4 regions of the Vibrio syngnathi genome follow, and region 3 is predicted to be linked to each of the others. Evidence: predicted binding sites of a transcription regulator. Region 3 holds the regulator's gene; each other region holds the start of a gene.
What was found. The regulator PurR, encoded in region 3, represses purine synthesis genes. The targets are predictions, from matches to a motif close to TNANGNAAACGTTTNCNTNA.

Region 1 (3,787 bases), 1.4 Mb from region 3:
TGCGTAAGGTGCGCGTTCACGCTTACAAATCGCGTCGAATGTTGCCATGTCTTTATCAGCAACCGCCATAACGTAACGCTCTTGAGATTCGTTACACCAGATCTCAAGTGGGCTCATGCCCGGCTCATCGTTTGGCACGTCACGTAGGTTAAAGATACCGCCACGCTCGCCGTCGTCTACTAGTTCAGGAAGTGCATTCGAGATGCCGCCCGCGCCCACATCGTGGATAAATGCGATTGGGTTCGCATCACCAAGCTGCCAACAACGGTCGATAACTTCCTGACAACGACGTTCCATCTCTGGGTTTTCACGTTGTACAGAAGCAAAATCTAAGTCTTCAGAAGAAGAACCAGAATCCATTGAAGATGCAGCACCGCCACCAAGGCCGATGTTCATTGCTGGACCGCCAAGAACGATCAGGCTTGCACCTACTGGGATCTCTTTCTTCTGAACGTGATCATCACGAATGTTACCAAGACCACCAGCTAGCATGATTGGTTTGTGGTAACCACGTACTTCTTCACCTGCGTGAGAGTTTACTTTCTCTTCGTAAGTACGGAAGTAACCTAGTAGGTTTGGACGACCAAATTCGTTGTTGAATGCTGCGCCACCAAGAGGGCCTTCAAGCATGATATCCAAAGCAGTAACGATACGGCTCGGCTTACCAAAGTCAGTTTCCCAAGGTTGAACGAAGTTCGGAATTTTCAGGTTAGATACAGAGAATGCAACAAGGCCTGCTTTTGGCTTACCGCCAATACCCGTTGCGCCTTCATCGCGGATTTCGCCGCCTGAACCTGTTGATGCACCCGGCCATGGAGAGATTGCCGTTGGGTGGTTGTGCGTTTCAACTTTCATCAAGATGTGTGTTTTTTCTTGGTGGTAGTTGTACTGGCGAGTTTCTGGATCTGGGAAGAAACGACCCACTTCAGAACCTGTCATTACCGCTGCGTTATCTTTATAAGCAGACAGAACGTGCTCTGGTGTCGTTTCAAAGGTGTTCTTAATCATCTTGAACAATGATTTTTCTTGCTTAACGCCATCGATAGTCCAATCAGCGTTGAAGATCTTGTGACGACAGTGCTCTGAGTTCGCTTGTGCAAACATCATTAGTTCGATGTCAGTCGGGTTACGACCTAGCTTTTCAGTGAAGCTTTCAAGAAGGTAATCAATCTCATCTTCTGCAAGTGCAAGACCTAGGGTAACGTTTGCTTTTTCAAGCGCTTTACGTCCGCCAGTTAATAGGTCAACTTCCGCATAAGGAGCAGGCTCAGCAACGGTAAATAGTGCTGCTGCCGATTCGAAGTCAGTGAAAACCACTTCCATCATACGGTCGTGCAGAATTGCTTTCAGCTCAACAAGTTGAAGCTCAGAAAGTTCAGCAGAGGTTTCAATGTAGAAAGCAGTACCGCGCTCTAGACGTGACACTTTAGCCAGTCCGCAGTTGTGTGCGATATCTGTTGATTTTGATGACCAAGGCGAGATAGTGCCCGGGCGTGGCGTTGCAAGCAGCAGTAAACCTTCAGGTTCATGCTCTTCAATCGTTGGACCGTAAGTCAGTAGCTTTTCTAGCTTCTCAACTTCAGACTCATCTAGGTCTGCCGTTAGATCAGCAAAGTGGGCAAACTCAGCGTAAATACCTGTTACAGGTAAGCTTAATTCACGACAAAGCTCTAAAAGCTTGTTAACACGAAACTCAGATAGAGCTGGGGAGCCACGCAAAATTCTCATGTGCTTACGTCTCTTATGCAGTTGATTAAGGTAGTATTGGAATAAATTCAGTGGGTTATAGGAACAACCTAACTGTTTTCTTCGAAGCTATTCCCGAAGGTTGCCAAACCTATGCCGATTCCACCTCTTCAATGCGAGCGCATTATAAAGCATTTCTTTTTGTGACGTAACACCAAAAGCAACCGTTTGCGTGATTTTTTTTATCTTTCTCTGTAAATGGTACTTTTGCTGCATTTATCAGCACTTTTACAACTGTTTAAATAAACCTGCTTTGCCAGCCTTGCGGGGTTTGGTATAAAGGGGCTTCCACTTTTCGAGATTTCATTTTGATGCCTAAATTTACGCTCATCTTTTCGTCTAAGTTCCTTCTGCTTGCCATTGCCCTAATTGGGTTGGCTGGATGCCAGATTGAGTCAGAACCTAAAAGTGTCCTTGAGCAGATACGAGAGCGAGGCGTTCTTCGCGTCGGCACCCTAAATAACCAACTCTCTTATTACATTGGTCCCGATGGCCCTGCTGGTTTGGATTACGAGTTAGCTCGTGAATTTGCGCAGGAGCTTGGTGTACAGCTTGAGATTAAACCCGCTTACCGTTTATCCGGCCTCTTTCCAGCCTTAAAGAAAGGCGAGATCGATCTTATCGCGACAGGGTTAACGCAAAACAATAACCTGACACGCGCTTATCGCGCCGCGCCCGCCTATTACTATGTAAGCCAGCAAGTGGTGTATAAAAAAGGCCAGTGGCGCCCAAGAAACCTTCAACAACTGATCAAGTTCGAGAATAAGCGTCAAGCTGATTTCGTAAAAGCACAAACTGAATCAGAAGAGCCGGCATCTACCGAAACATTGACGCCATCTTTGGTGGTAGTGAAGGACTCACATTTTGAGCCAACGCTAAAACAGATCCAGAACAAGCACGATGACTTTATCTACGATGCAATAGGTAATGCTGACATCAATGACCTGCTAAAAGAAGTGTCGACTGGTGAACGCTTGTTTACGGTAGCAGACTCGATTGAGTTGTCACTCGCACAGCGTTTGTACCCAGACGTCGCTTTGGCATTTGAGCTGACAGAAGACCAACCTATCTCTTGGTATTTACAGAAGTCTGAAGATGAAAGCCTTTATGCATTACTGATTGAGTTCTTTGGTAACCTAAAACAGTCTGGTGAACTGGCTTCACTGGAAGAAAAATACATCGGCCATATCGGCACTTTTGATTACGTTGATACTCGTGCATTTATCCGCGCATTGGATAGCAAGCTGCCAAAATGGTCGCCGCTATTTCAGAAATATTCTCAAGAATTTGACTGGCGCTTGATTGCCGCTTTAGCATACCAAGAGTCACACTGGAATCCTGTCGCACGCTCTCCAACCGGTGTTCGAGGCATGATGATGTTGACGCTACCAACCGCGAAGAGCGTTGGTGTAACCAATCGTCTCGATCCGAAACAGTCGGTACAAGGCGGTGTTGAATATTTACGTCGTATCGTGAATCGAGTTCCAGACTCTATTACCCAACATGAAAAGATCTGGTTTGCTCTCGCCTCATATAACGTAGGTTATGGTCACATGATGGATGCACGTCGCTTAACCAAAGCACAAGGCGGTGATCCTGATGCTTGGGGTGATGTGAAAGACAGGCTTCCTCTGCTAAGACAGAAGAAGTACTACAGCAAAACTCGTTACGGGTATGCGCGTGGTGATGAAGCAAGGGATTACGTTGAGAACATTCGCCGTTATTATCAGAGCATTATTGGCCATGTAAATAAGCGTAATAAAGAGGAAGAAGCGAGCCTTGAAGATTTGGTAGTTATCCCACCTCTAGAGGTTTCAGATGCTGAATCAACAATCAGTGAGGCTGAATCCGCAGTGAACGACGCTGAGTCTTCCAAATAAAAGAAAAAGAGCAATGCCATTTAGCATTGCTCTTTTTTATTACATCACGATAAATGACCAAAACAAACAAAACGCCTGCGATATCCAGTGTGTCATATTGCAGTAACAATCGAACTTTATAACGTCACACCATAAGCGACATAATGCTCAGTTGCATTTAG
Region 2 (3,787 bases), 520 kb from region 3:
ACACACAGTCATGAAGCGATCGCTTACCCACATCCCCTTAGAACATAAGACTTATCGAATCAGCACAATTTATGACCAAACATCGACCAATGCGGCGGTGTGAATTTATATTCAACTTAAAACTGGTATATACCAGAGTCAATTTAAGACTGAAAGTTAGCTACAAAAGCGCGAAAACAGGGAATAAAAGGAGGTAATTTACACTTCTGGCGATGAAAATAGGCAGAAATTAAGATGAAAAAACAGTCACAAGTTCACTAATTAAATAGTTAAGCGGTAAAGTATTTATCTGAGTGAGGGTTTTTAGGCACAAAAAAATCGGCTATTGAGCCGATTCTAAGGAAGGTTTGATAGGTTTATGCGTTGCAATGCGTGTTAGAAATGATGAACTAAACTGGGGAATTAACCGACCATTGCAATATGTGTATGATGAAAATGAAGAATAGAGTTCGCGTCTACCATCCTATCGTGCATCACCTTAATCGAGTCTCCAAAGCGTAACCCTTTTGACGGTGTGAGCAGAAACTCTTCTAAGTCGACAAATGCACATAGGCTCGCACACTCTCCCACCTCTAATACAATGAAGTAACCTAGGCTGTGCTCGTTATTCATTTGTACGATATCCCCTTCTTGAGGAGATTCGTGGCCAGCGCCTTGTGAATCGAAGAACCAGCTTTTAGGCTGTACAGGCTTGTGGAAGCGCTTTGCTGCCACGCAATATAGTGCGAGTTCAGCTTGGCGAGGCTCAGACAATTCTAAGCCAGAAATTTGTTCTTTGAAGGTTTGGTATGAAGATGCGTCATCAACGGTGAATTCATTATCTCTAAACGCGCAGTCCACCAGCTTATTGCGGACCAGATTCGTTTTGAAAATCATATCCTCTCCGAGGTTTAGCATTAATGAACATTGCTGCTCATCGTAATACCAACTCCATGTATCGCTAGGTTTAAGCATCATTTCGTCTCACACTGTTGAACCATTCCATTAGGTAAAACGCAAAATTACCTTCAATTACAGTAATTTTACTGAGCAATAGGCAAAAAAAAAGAGGAAATGAATTCCTCTTTCTTATCGCTTCTCTCTACAACTCAGTGAGTTACAGTGTCTCTTTTAGTAAGACGATGCCAAATTATAACTTTCCTAAGATAACCAGATCTTTTTGATAACTCTGTTTATATAAGCTCTGAGGTTATAAGCACTGGGTTTATAAAAGCTCTGGTTTTCGGGGGCTATAAATTTTTAACGATGTCGCCTACAAGACCTGGGCCTTTGTAGATGAAACCAGAGTAAACTTGTACAAGCTTCGCGCCTGCCATCATTTTCTCTTTTGCAGCAACATACGAATCAACACCACCTACCCCGATGATCGGCAATGCGTCACCAAGTTCTTCGTGAAGTTTACGAACCACTTCCGTACTGCGAGATTGAACTGGACGCCCGCTTAGGCCACCCGCTTCATCGCAATGCTTCATGCCTTCAACGATTGAACGATCCAATGTTGTGTTTGTTGCGATCACACCATCGATCTTATTTTTGATCAATGATTCACAAATTTGGCTAATTTCGTCATCACTTAGATCCGGAGCAATCTTAAGAGCAAGAGGAACATATTTACCATGCTTCGCTTCTAATTCAGATTGCTTGGTTTTTAGCTCAGACAACAGATCATCAAGTGCTTCGCCGTATTGTAGCGAACGAAGTCCTGGAGTATTTGGTGAAGAGATATTTACCGCAATGTAACCCGCGTATTGGTAAACCTTCTCCATACAGATAATGTAATCTTCTGCGCCCTTTTCAATTGGCGTGTCTTTGTTCTTACCAATATTGATACCTAAGATGCCGTCATAGTTAGACTTCTTAACATTCTCAATTAGGTTATCTACGCCTAGGTTGTTAAAGCCCATGCGATTGATAATACCTTCAGCTTCAACAAGACGGAACAGACGTGGTTTGTCATTACCTGCTTGTGGACGAGGAGTCACCGTTCCTACTTCTACGAAACCAAAACCCATTGCGCCAAATGCATCAATACATTCGCCGTTTTTATCTAGGCCGGCAGCTAGGCCAACTGGGTTTTTAAAAGTAAGACCCATGCACTCTACAGGTCGATTAGGTAATTGTTGGCGATACAAAAGATCAATAGGTGTGCCAGTGAAGCGTTTGAAATTTTGAATTGCAAGATCATGAGCCTTTTCGGCATCAAGTTGAAAAAAGCCAGTTCTGGCTAGACGGTAGAGCATTGTGCCTCCGATAGAAAAAAGCCCCGTGTAAACGGGGCGATATTATTTACTTATTTACCCAACTATTCAATCTATTACTGTCTGTAAGGGTAAGATAATCGAGTTTGTTAGCGAATGAGGTTTATTATTAAGCAAACGTTATCGTTTCAGCAGTCAGTTTACTCATTTCTAGTCTCTAGTCTCTAGTCTCTAGTCTCTAGTCTCTAGTCTCTAGCATATTACAGCCATCCGCTCTTTTAACAACAAACAAGGTGTCCGTCGAAGTGGGTCCGTCAAAAATCGTTAGACCTATTGATGCCACTTTATAGAAACGAAAAAGGCAGACCTTATGGCCTGCCCTTGTGTCTTTCGTTTTATCTAATCACTAATCTGTCGACATGCAGTTTAGATTCAATAACATCAATTCACGCAGTGCTACTGAGAACTTGGCAAACTCATGAACCGAACCCACTTTGAATTCGTTCAAGATACTTTCCCAACGATGTAGAGAAACAGAGTTACTTTCCATCCAATCATCAAGCGCTTTAATCACATCGATGTCTGAAGCACAACCGCAGTTAAGCACTTGCCCAGTTAGCTGACGTTGCTGCCAATCCAGATCTTCTCTAAATGCTGCACGAGCCAGCGCTTGCCAGTTGTTATCTACAGCTTGACCATTGATTTGCTTCAAGAACCAGTGCAGAGATAAACGATCACCAAGATTGAAGTAAAGCTTAGACGCTTGTTGTACTGTTTTACCCGTCTCACGAGCCACTGTGGATATATCCAGTGCTGAGTACAAGCTAGACAAACGCGCAACTGAATTAGCCAACTCAGCGTTTACGCCTTGGTCAATCCATAACTGTGCCATTGCGTTATGCTCTTCTACTTCAGAAGCCACTAGATTTTCATCCAGTTTCTCTGTGATAGTAAGAACATCACCTTGGTAAAGTTCAATCAATGCTTTCACTGACTGTTTACCGGTACGGTTTCTTAGCAACCAACGAGCCAAACGACGAAGTGTACGGCGAACATGGTAGATCAATTCATATTGAGCTTCAGAGCTTGAAACATTGTCCAGTTCACGAATGCTCTTCAGAACATGGCCAAGACCGTAGATTTCACGTGATGCTGCGTAAGCATTGGCAATATCAACAATATTTGCGCCCGTCTCTTCTTGCAGACGAGTAACGAAGTTACAACCCATCTCGTTAACCATTTGGTTAGCCAGTGCCGTCGCAATGATTTCAGAACGTAGTGGATGATTGTCCATGTGCTGAGAGTAGTTACGACGTAACGCAGTTGGGAAGTACTGCATAAGCTGTTGAGCATGGAATTCATCATTAGCGATATCATCACTAACAAGATCTTCTTTAAGCACCATTTTTCCGTAAGCGACAAGTACAGAAAGCTCAGGTCTTGTTAGGCCTTGGCCCTGCTTTTCACGCTCAAGCAGTGTTTCGTCATCAGGGATGTATTCCAAACCACGATCCAAGTACCCTGCTTTTTCCATTGTATGAATAAAGCGGATTTGCTCTTTTACTAAGCCAACACCTTGATGCTCAGTA
Region 3 (3,787 bases):
ATCTAGATAGTTTGCACTGACAATGTTAATTGACGTGATTGATAAGCTCTTCACGACGTTGCTGCGGTATAACAGACCAATGTGTACCATTGATCGCGCCTTCTAGCGCCCATAACAGTTCAATACTGACAGAAGACGCATGCGATTCTTTGATGGCGTTAAATGCGTTTACAGAGCCAGATTCATATAAACGTTCTACAGAATCGATCCCTGCCTTTTTCAACATCCGCTCGGTGGCGAGTCGAAGGTTAGGCAGATCTTTGAGTCGAGTTGGTTTAGCAGAAGATTGTTCAGCTTTCTCTTCTTTAGCAAAACCTAGAGACGTAGTCGCAAGCTGCAAGATTTTCTCTTGGTCTTGCCATAAGCCTTCAGGTAAAGCGAAATATTTAGTAACGACAGGAAAACCACGTTTTTTGTAGACGTATGGTTGAAATCCTTGTTGTTCGAATTGTTGCGTTGTGCATTTGTCAGATCGTATATGCAACTGGTCATTCACAACCAGGGCAAACATTGTGTCATCAGCAAAAAGCCCGAATCCACCAAACATTGAGCGTGACTTAATTTTTCCTAGGGGCTCAAATAATTTCATTGAGTCCTTTAGTATCGGTTTATCCATGTTATTTATCTCGGTGTATTTGAACTACGCCACCAAATAAGCAGGTCCGAGAGATTAGCAAAATGTTGCAATTAAATTGTCAATAGGCTGTAAATTACTAAAGTATTAGCAGTTACTGCATTTTGCCATCGGTAACCCCGCTACCATACCAACGAGTGGTTTAGGCCGGAAGCTTTGCGTCCCACTTTTTCAAGTGGTTTGCCCTGTGCGTGACTGGGTTATTAGAATAAAGTTTTTGTTGAATTAGGCTCACACTTCTTACTTGAAAATGTGATATTGCTTCAATTAATGATCTTCGAATTATGCATGCAAGTGCATTTTGTTTGTTGAGAAAAAAAACGCACCTAAAGGTGCGCTTGATTAAACTAAACTCATTACATCAATTAATTTAACGTTTTAACTGTACTTCGTTCAACAATTTCAGGGTGCATTTCGAAGACGCGTTTTTCGTGGTCTTTGTCTTTTATACGCTCTAGTAGTATTTCGAATGCATTTTTACCAACACGGCGCTTAGGTTGGTGAACCGTCGTTAACGGTGGAGAGAAGTATTCAGCCAATTCTATGTTGTCGTAACCGATCACTGAGATATCTTCAGGAATACGAATGCCTTTTTCTTGCAATCGGCTCATCAGTCCTAATGCCATCGTGTCGTTAAAACAGAATACAGCGGTAGGGCGATCTTCCATCTCAATGATTTGGTCAGCAGCAATCACAGCTGTGTCACATTCAAAGTTGCCTTCGATGATCATATTTTCATCGGCAGTAATCTTCGCTTCGTTGAGTGCGCGTTTGTAACCCGCGATGCGTTCAACACATGCCGCTTTGTCTAAGTGGCCACTTAAACAAGCAATCTTGGAGTGACCGTGCTCAATGAGGTACTTGGTCGCTAGGTAACCACCTTCCTCAGAGTTGTCGATGATCTTATCTGCTTGAGAACTCTCAGGGCCCCAATCCATAATTACTTTAGGGATGTCAGCGTGACGGTCTAACATGCCTCTCAGTTCTTCAGTTAGGTCAGAACACATAACTAAGATGCCATCTACACGTTTCTCTGCAAGCATTCGAATGTAGTCACGTTGCTTCTCATAGATACCGCCCGTATTACACAGGATCAAAGTGTAACCTTGACGGTAGCAGTAGCTTTCAACACCATCGATAACTTCAGAGAAGAATAGGTTAGTTGATTGAGTAACTAGCATGCCGATAGTGCGGGTTGTATTGCACTTCAAACTACGAGCAACGGCACTTGGTGCATAGTTCAGTTCGTCTACGGCTTTATTTACTTTTTCTTGCGTCGCTTCTGCAACAAAGCGAGTTTTGTTGATTACGTGAGAAACGGTTGTTGTTGATACGCCTGCTAAGCGAGCGACATCTTTTATAGTGGCCATGGTTTTATCCTATTAGAAGCTACTTTCCCAAAGTACGGAATGAAGTAGCCGTTAAGCTACCTAACTAAGAGCTTAAATTTGTAGGGCTCTTTGGGTACTAAAGTGCTAAAAAACAAAAAACCGCTATTGAGCGGCTTGTCTTAACACCGAAATGCTCAAAACTATAATAAGCATAGCATTTCGTGAATGTTTCATATTTTATCGTTTGCGGTCACAATTTTAGACTGACTAGAAATTACTCGCAATAAAATTCACCCGGAAATCCGGGTGAATTGTCACATTCTTCTGAATTTATTTAACGAGTCATCCAATAAGCTTATTCACCAGCGAGGTATTGGGTGTCCAATTTGCAGAATGCAAGTAGCAGAGATGAGACTGAAGCGTAGAAACCGAATTCGTCAACGTCATGACATTTAACGTTGAACTTTGGTACCCAAGTAAGAAGTTGTTGTTCGATAAATTGCTGTTGAACAGCGAAGGATTTCTCTAGTTCTTCTTCAAGTTCAGTTTCGTTCGAACGAATGATGAGATTACCTAGGAAATCGAGTTCGATAGCAATGTGGTCAGCTGGCTCTTTCAGGTCTTGGTTAACCACCAAGTTGTGTTTAGCCATGATCTCTTCCATATCTTTTGCTGGCTTATCGTTCAAAAGGCCAGTCTGGCCGATATACATAGAAGCGTAAGGAAGTGCGCCATGTTTATCAGTCTTTAAGAATAAGTCACAGAAGTCAGCAGACAATTCTAATTGAGCATCTTCACGTGTTTGTAGACGGTTTAGCGCATCCACTAAGCTATCAATTGCCGGCTTTAGTGTTTCATTTTCGCCTAAACCAGTTAGGAAAGAACGAATTTCAACAGAGTGGTAGTGATCGAGTTCTTCTTGAGTGAGCTCTTTAGCGAACAAGCTTGATAGCCACCAGTATATTTCTGCTCGTTGTTCGTTGAATGCTTTCGTATCTTTCATTTCTTAGATCCTGATTTAGTCTTGTGGTGTGTGTATACCTAGCATCGTCGAGTGATTTGGGTATAGGCACACCAAGGCTGAATAACAAGGTTATTTGCGAAACGCAAAGTTACTCGTTAGTAGTAATGCCTATATTGAATTGCGATGGGCGACAAATAGCAAGGTTTAAGATTGTCTTGTATCAAAAAAAAATCATGTTTCTGGCTTTTATCTTCTGTAGTACTAGAATTGTTACGAGTTATGAATAGAATGGTCAATGAAACTATTAAATAAGAAAAGTGGTGTAGATGAGCTATCACGTATTAGTCGTAGAAGATGATGTGGTAACCCGCAGTAAACTGGTTGGATATTTCCAGAATGAAGGTTACACAGTGAGCGAAGCTGAAAGCGGTGCTCAAATGAGAAAAATGTTAGAAGAAAATAACGTTGACCTCATTATGTTAGACATCAACTTGCCAGGCGAAGATGGATTGATGCTAACTCGCGAATTACGCAGTCAATCAGACATTGGCATAATTTTAGTTACTGGACGCACGGATAGCATTGACAAGATCGTTGGCCTTGAAATGGGCGCTGATGATTACGTTACTAAACCTTTCGAACTTCGCGAGTTGTTGGTTCGAGTTAAAAACCTCTTGTGGCGCATTTCGGCGGCTCGTAAGACAGCAGCGGTTGCGGTAGAAGAAGCAGGAGACGAATCTGTGGTTCGTTTTGGTGAGTGGACGTTTGATATACCTCGCCGTGCATTAAGTAAGAATAACGAGCCGGTGAAATTGACCAAAGCGGAATATGAACTGTTGGTTGCGCTCTCTTCTTACC
Region 4 (3,787 bases), 1.3 Mb from region 3:
TTGCTAACATGTCAGCATCATCATCTTCAAATACCGGCACCTTGGCTTGCAAGATTACAGGGCCACCATCAAGTTCTTCGGTAACAAAGTGGACGCTTGTACCGTGCTCTTTGTCTTGTGCATCAATGGCACGCTGGTGGGTGTGTAGGCCTGGGTATTTAGGTAACAGGGAAGGGTGGATGTTGATCATTTTACCGGCATAGTGACGAACAAATTCTGAACTCAAGATACGCATGTATCCCGCAAGTACGATTAAATCGGGTTGGTAAGCATCGATCTGAATCATCAATTCATGATCGAACTCTTCACGTGAACCATAGTTTTTTGGGTTCACAGAATGTGCGTCAACACCCGCGGTTTTCGCTCGCTCTAAACCAAAAGCTTCTGCTTTATTTGAGAAGACAGCTTTAACTGAAGCATCAATCATATTGCTCTCGCAGGCGTCCAAAATTGCTTGCAAGTTACTTCCGCTTCCTGAGACTAAAACGACGATGTTTTTCTTAGTGTGACTGTTATTCATAGAATGGCTGTTTTTCATAGAGTGGGTCATGCGATTGATTAACTGAACTGTTTACAATGTACCTACATAAACTAAGGTTTTCTGTGGGCCAAATAGCAAAATGAGGACCATAAGGTCCTCATTGATTAACTAAGTAAGTGAGCGTATCACTTATTTGATTTCAACTTGCTCTTCGCCAGCTTCAGCGTTTGCGATCTCACCGATAACCCAAGCGTTTTCGCCTTCGGCTTTCAGCAGTTCAACAGCAGCGTCTGCTTGATCTTTAGGTAGAGCAACAACTAGGCCTACACCACAGTTGAAAGTGCGGTACATTTCAAATGTCTCCACGTTACCTTTCTCTTGTAGCCAGTTGAAGATAGCAGGCCATTCCCAGCTCTTGCCATCAATCACTGCTTTAGTACCTTCAGGAAGTACGCGTGGGATGTTTTCCCAGAAACCACCACCTGTGATGTGCGAGATAGCATGAATGTCATGCTCTGCAATCATCTTAAGTGCCGATTTGATGTAAATCTTAGTTGGTTCTAGTAGGTGTTCACCGATAGTGCGACCTTCTAGCTCTTCACTCTTATCAGCACCAGAAACTTCTAGAACTTTACGAATCAAAGAGTAACCATTTGAGTGTGGACCACTTGAGCCTACAGCGATAAGTGCGTCGCCTGCAGCTACTTTAGTACCGTCGATGATGTCAGCTTTTTCTACAACACCAACACAGAAGCCAGCTACATCGTAGTCATCACCTTCGTACATACCTGGCATTTCAGCCGTTTCACCGCCGATCAGTGCACAACCAGCTTGAACACAGCCTTCAGCAATACCAGAAACAACACCTGCTGCTGTATCTACATCTAGCTTACCTGTTGCGTAGTAGTCTAGGAAGAATAGCGGCTCACCACCTTGAACGATTAAGTCGTTCACACACATTGCCACTAGGTCGATACCAATGGTGTCGTGTTTTTTCAGATCCAAAGCAAGGCGAAGTTTAGTACCAACACCATCAGTACCTGAAACAAGTACTGGCTCTTTGTATTTCGTTGGAAGTTCACATAGGGCGCCAAAGCCACCAATACCGCCCATTACTTCAGGGCGACGAGTGCGTTTAACAGCACCTTTAATACGGTCTACTAGTGCATTACCTGCGTCGATATCAACACCAGCGTCTTTGTAGCTTAGAGAAGAAGTATTACCACTCACGGGATAGTCCTCGAACTTAAGTTGGATGTGAAAACGGCGCTATTCTAACAGGGCTTGATTACCAAGAGCAAACGTTTGCGCGGTTTTTTTTATTAGAATAAAGATTCTGAAATAACCCCACAGTTCGTGTATAATCTACAGGTTTGTTTAAATATTGCCGGAGTTGGAAATGAAAGTTGTTGAAGTGAAACACCCGCTAGTAAAACATAAAATTGGCCTGATGCGTGAAGGTGACATTAGTACTAAGCGTTTTCGTGAGCTAGCGACAGAAGTGGGTAGCCTTCTAACATACGAAGCGACATCAGACTTTGAAACTGAACGTGTAACTATTGATGGTTGGAACGGCCCAGTAGAAGTTGACCAAATTAAAGGTAAAAAGGTAACAGTAGTGCCAATCCTACGTGCAGGTCTAGGCATGATGGATGGTGTTTTAGAGCATATGCCAAGTGCTCGAATCAGTGTCGTGGGTATCTACCGTGACGAAGAAACATTAGAGCCTGTACCATACTTCAACAAGCTAGCATCTAACATTGATGAGCGTATTGCTCTAGTGGTTGATCCAATGTTAGCAACTGGCGGCTCTATGATTGCAACTCTTGACCTTCTTAAAGAGCAAGGCTGTAAAGTATTTAAAGTACTGGTACTTGTTGCTGCCCCAGAGGGTATCGCTGCACTAGAAAAAGCGCACCCAGATGTTGAGCTTTACACTGCTGCAATCGATGAGAAGCTAAACGACAAGGGCTACATTGTTCCTGGTCTTGGCGATGCTGGTGATAAGATCTTCGGTACTAAGTAGTTCGGTTTCAGCTTAAGTGAATTTAAACAGTCTCTTAACTCGCTGAATTAACCGTATTAATAAAAAAGGAGAGCATTCGATGCTCTCCTTTTTTGATCTTGTTAGGTTGTGATTCTTTTGAATCTCCCCTTACCGATTTATTAATCGATTTGAGCTTTATCTACTACAGTGTTATCGCCTAACTCTTCTGGAAGAACTAGGTTTAGCAGAATTGCCACGATGCCGCATAAGCTTACACCTTGTAGACTAAAGTCACCGATGCCAAATGCCATGCCGCCAATACCGAAGACTAAAGTAATACCAACAATCACGAGGTTACGTGATTTGTGTAGGTCGACTTTGTTCTGAATTAGGGTGTTTAGGCCAACTGTTGCGATTGAACCAAACAGCAGGATCATGATGCCTCCCATCACAGGAACAGGAATCGTTTGTAATAGAGCGCCTAGCTTGCCTACTAGAGCCAGAACAATCGCTGTTACCGCTGCCCAAGTCATGATCACTGGGTTGAATGCTTTAGTCAGCATTACAGCCCCCGTTACTTCACTGTAGGTTGTATTTGGTGGCGCGCCCAACATAGAAGCAGCAATTGTTGCCACACCGTCACCAGTAATTGTGCGGTGTAAGCCTGGCTTCTTAAGGTAGTCTTTACCGGTTACATTCGAAATAGCAAGCATGTCGCCCACGTGTTCAACAGCAGGTGCAATTGCTACAAATACCATAAAGAAGATAGCGTTGATGTTGAATTCTGGCGCTGTGAAGTTTGGTAGTGCTAACCAAGCGGCTTGAGCGACAGGGGTAAAATCAACGACGCCGTATACCAAGCTCGTTACGTAACCCGCAACAATACCACCGAAGATTGGCAGTAGCTTAAGGAAGCCTTTCGAGAACACACTGATGACAATCGTTACCAGTAATGAAATAGAAGAAATCCATAACGCGGCGTCTGCATCAATAAGTTGAACCGCGCCATCCCCCGTTTTACCTAGCGCCATGTTTACCGCAACAGGTGCAAGACCTAAGCCGATAACCATGATTACAGGGCCAACCACGACTGGGGGAAGCAGTTTATGGATGAAGGCGACACCACGTACTTTAATCAATGCACCCATTAATACATACACAACACCAGCAGCCATAAGGCCGCCCATGGTTGCACCAACACCCCAAGTTTGAATGCCGAACATGATAGGTGCGATGAATGCAAAAGAAGACGCTAAGAAGATTGGCACTGAACGGCGTGTAATAAGTTGGAATAAAAGGGTACCGATACCTGCACCAAA

Region 1: the regulator PurR is predicted to act here: its motif matches at 1,903-1,922, upstream of purL (phosphoribosylformylglycinamidine synthase).
Region 2: the regulator PurR is predicted to act here: its motif matches at 2,368-2,387, upstream of pyrD (quinone-dependent dihydroorotate dehydrogenase).
Region 4: the regulator PurR is predicted to act here: its motif matches at 1,775-1,794, upstream of purM (phosphoribosylformylglycinamidine cyclo-ligase).

The regions. Positions count from the first base shown of each region.
Region 1 covers NZ_CP017916.1:2,551,300-2,555,086, forward strand. Annotated here, with positions in the region: gene purL (phosphoribosylformylglycinamidine synthase) at 1-1,728, opposite strand, end outside; gene mltF (membrane-bound lytic murein transglycosylase MltF) at 2,058-3,626, shown strand.
Region 2 covers NZ_CP017916.1:1,663,992-1,667,778, forward strand. Annotated here, with positions in the region: gene K08M4_RS07800 (cell division protein ZapC) at 403-957, opposite strand; gene pyrD (quinone-dependent dihydroorotate dehydrogenase) at 1,230-2,240, opposite strand; gene K08M4_RS07810 (NAD-glutamate dehydrogenase) at 2,605-3,787, opposite strand, start outside.
Region 3 covers NZ_CP017916.1:1,142,016-1,145,802, forward strand. Annotated here, with positions in the region: gene K08M4_RS05435 (TfoX/Sxy family DNA transformation protein) at 26-616, opposite strand; cyclic di-GMP riboswitch class I at 744-829, opposite strand; gene purR (HTH-type transcriptional repressor PurR) at 1,000-2,004, opposite strand; gene torD (molecular chaperone TorD) at 2,321-2,968, opposite strand; gene torR (two-component system response regulator TorR) at 3,256-3,787, shown strand, end outside.
Region 4 covers NZ_CP017916.1:2,426,884-2,430,670, reverse strand. Annotated here, with positions in the region: gene purN (phosphoribosylglycinamide formyltransferase) at 1-550, opposite strand, end outside; gene purM (phosphoribosylformylglycinamidine cyclo-ligase) at 671-1,711, opposite strand; gene upp (uracil phosphoribosyltransferase) at 1,881-2,507, shown strand; gene K08M4_RS11055 (uracil-xanthine permease family protein) at 2,648-3,787, opposite strand, start outside.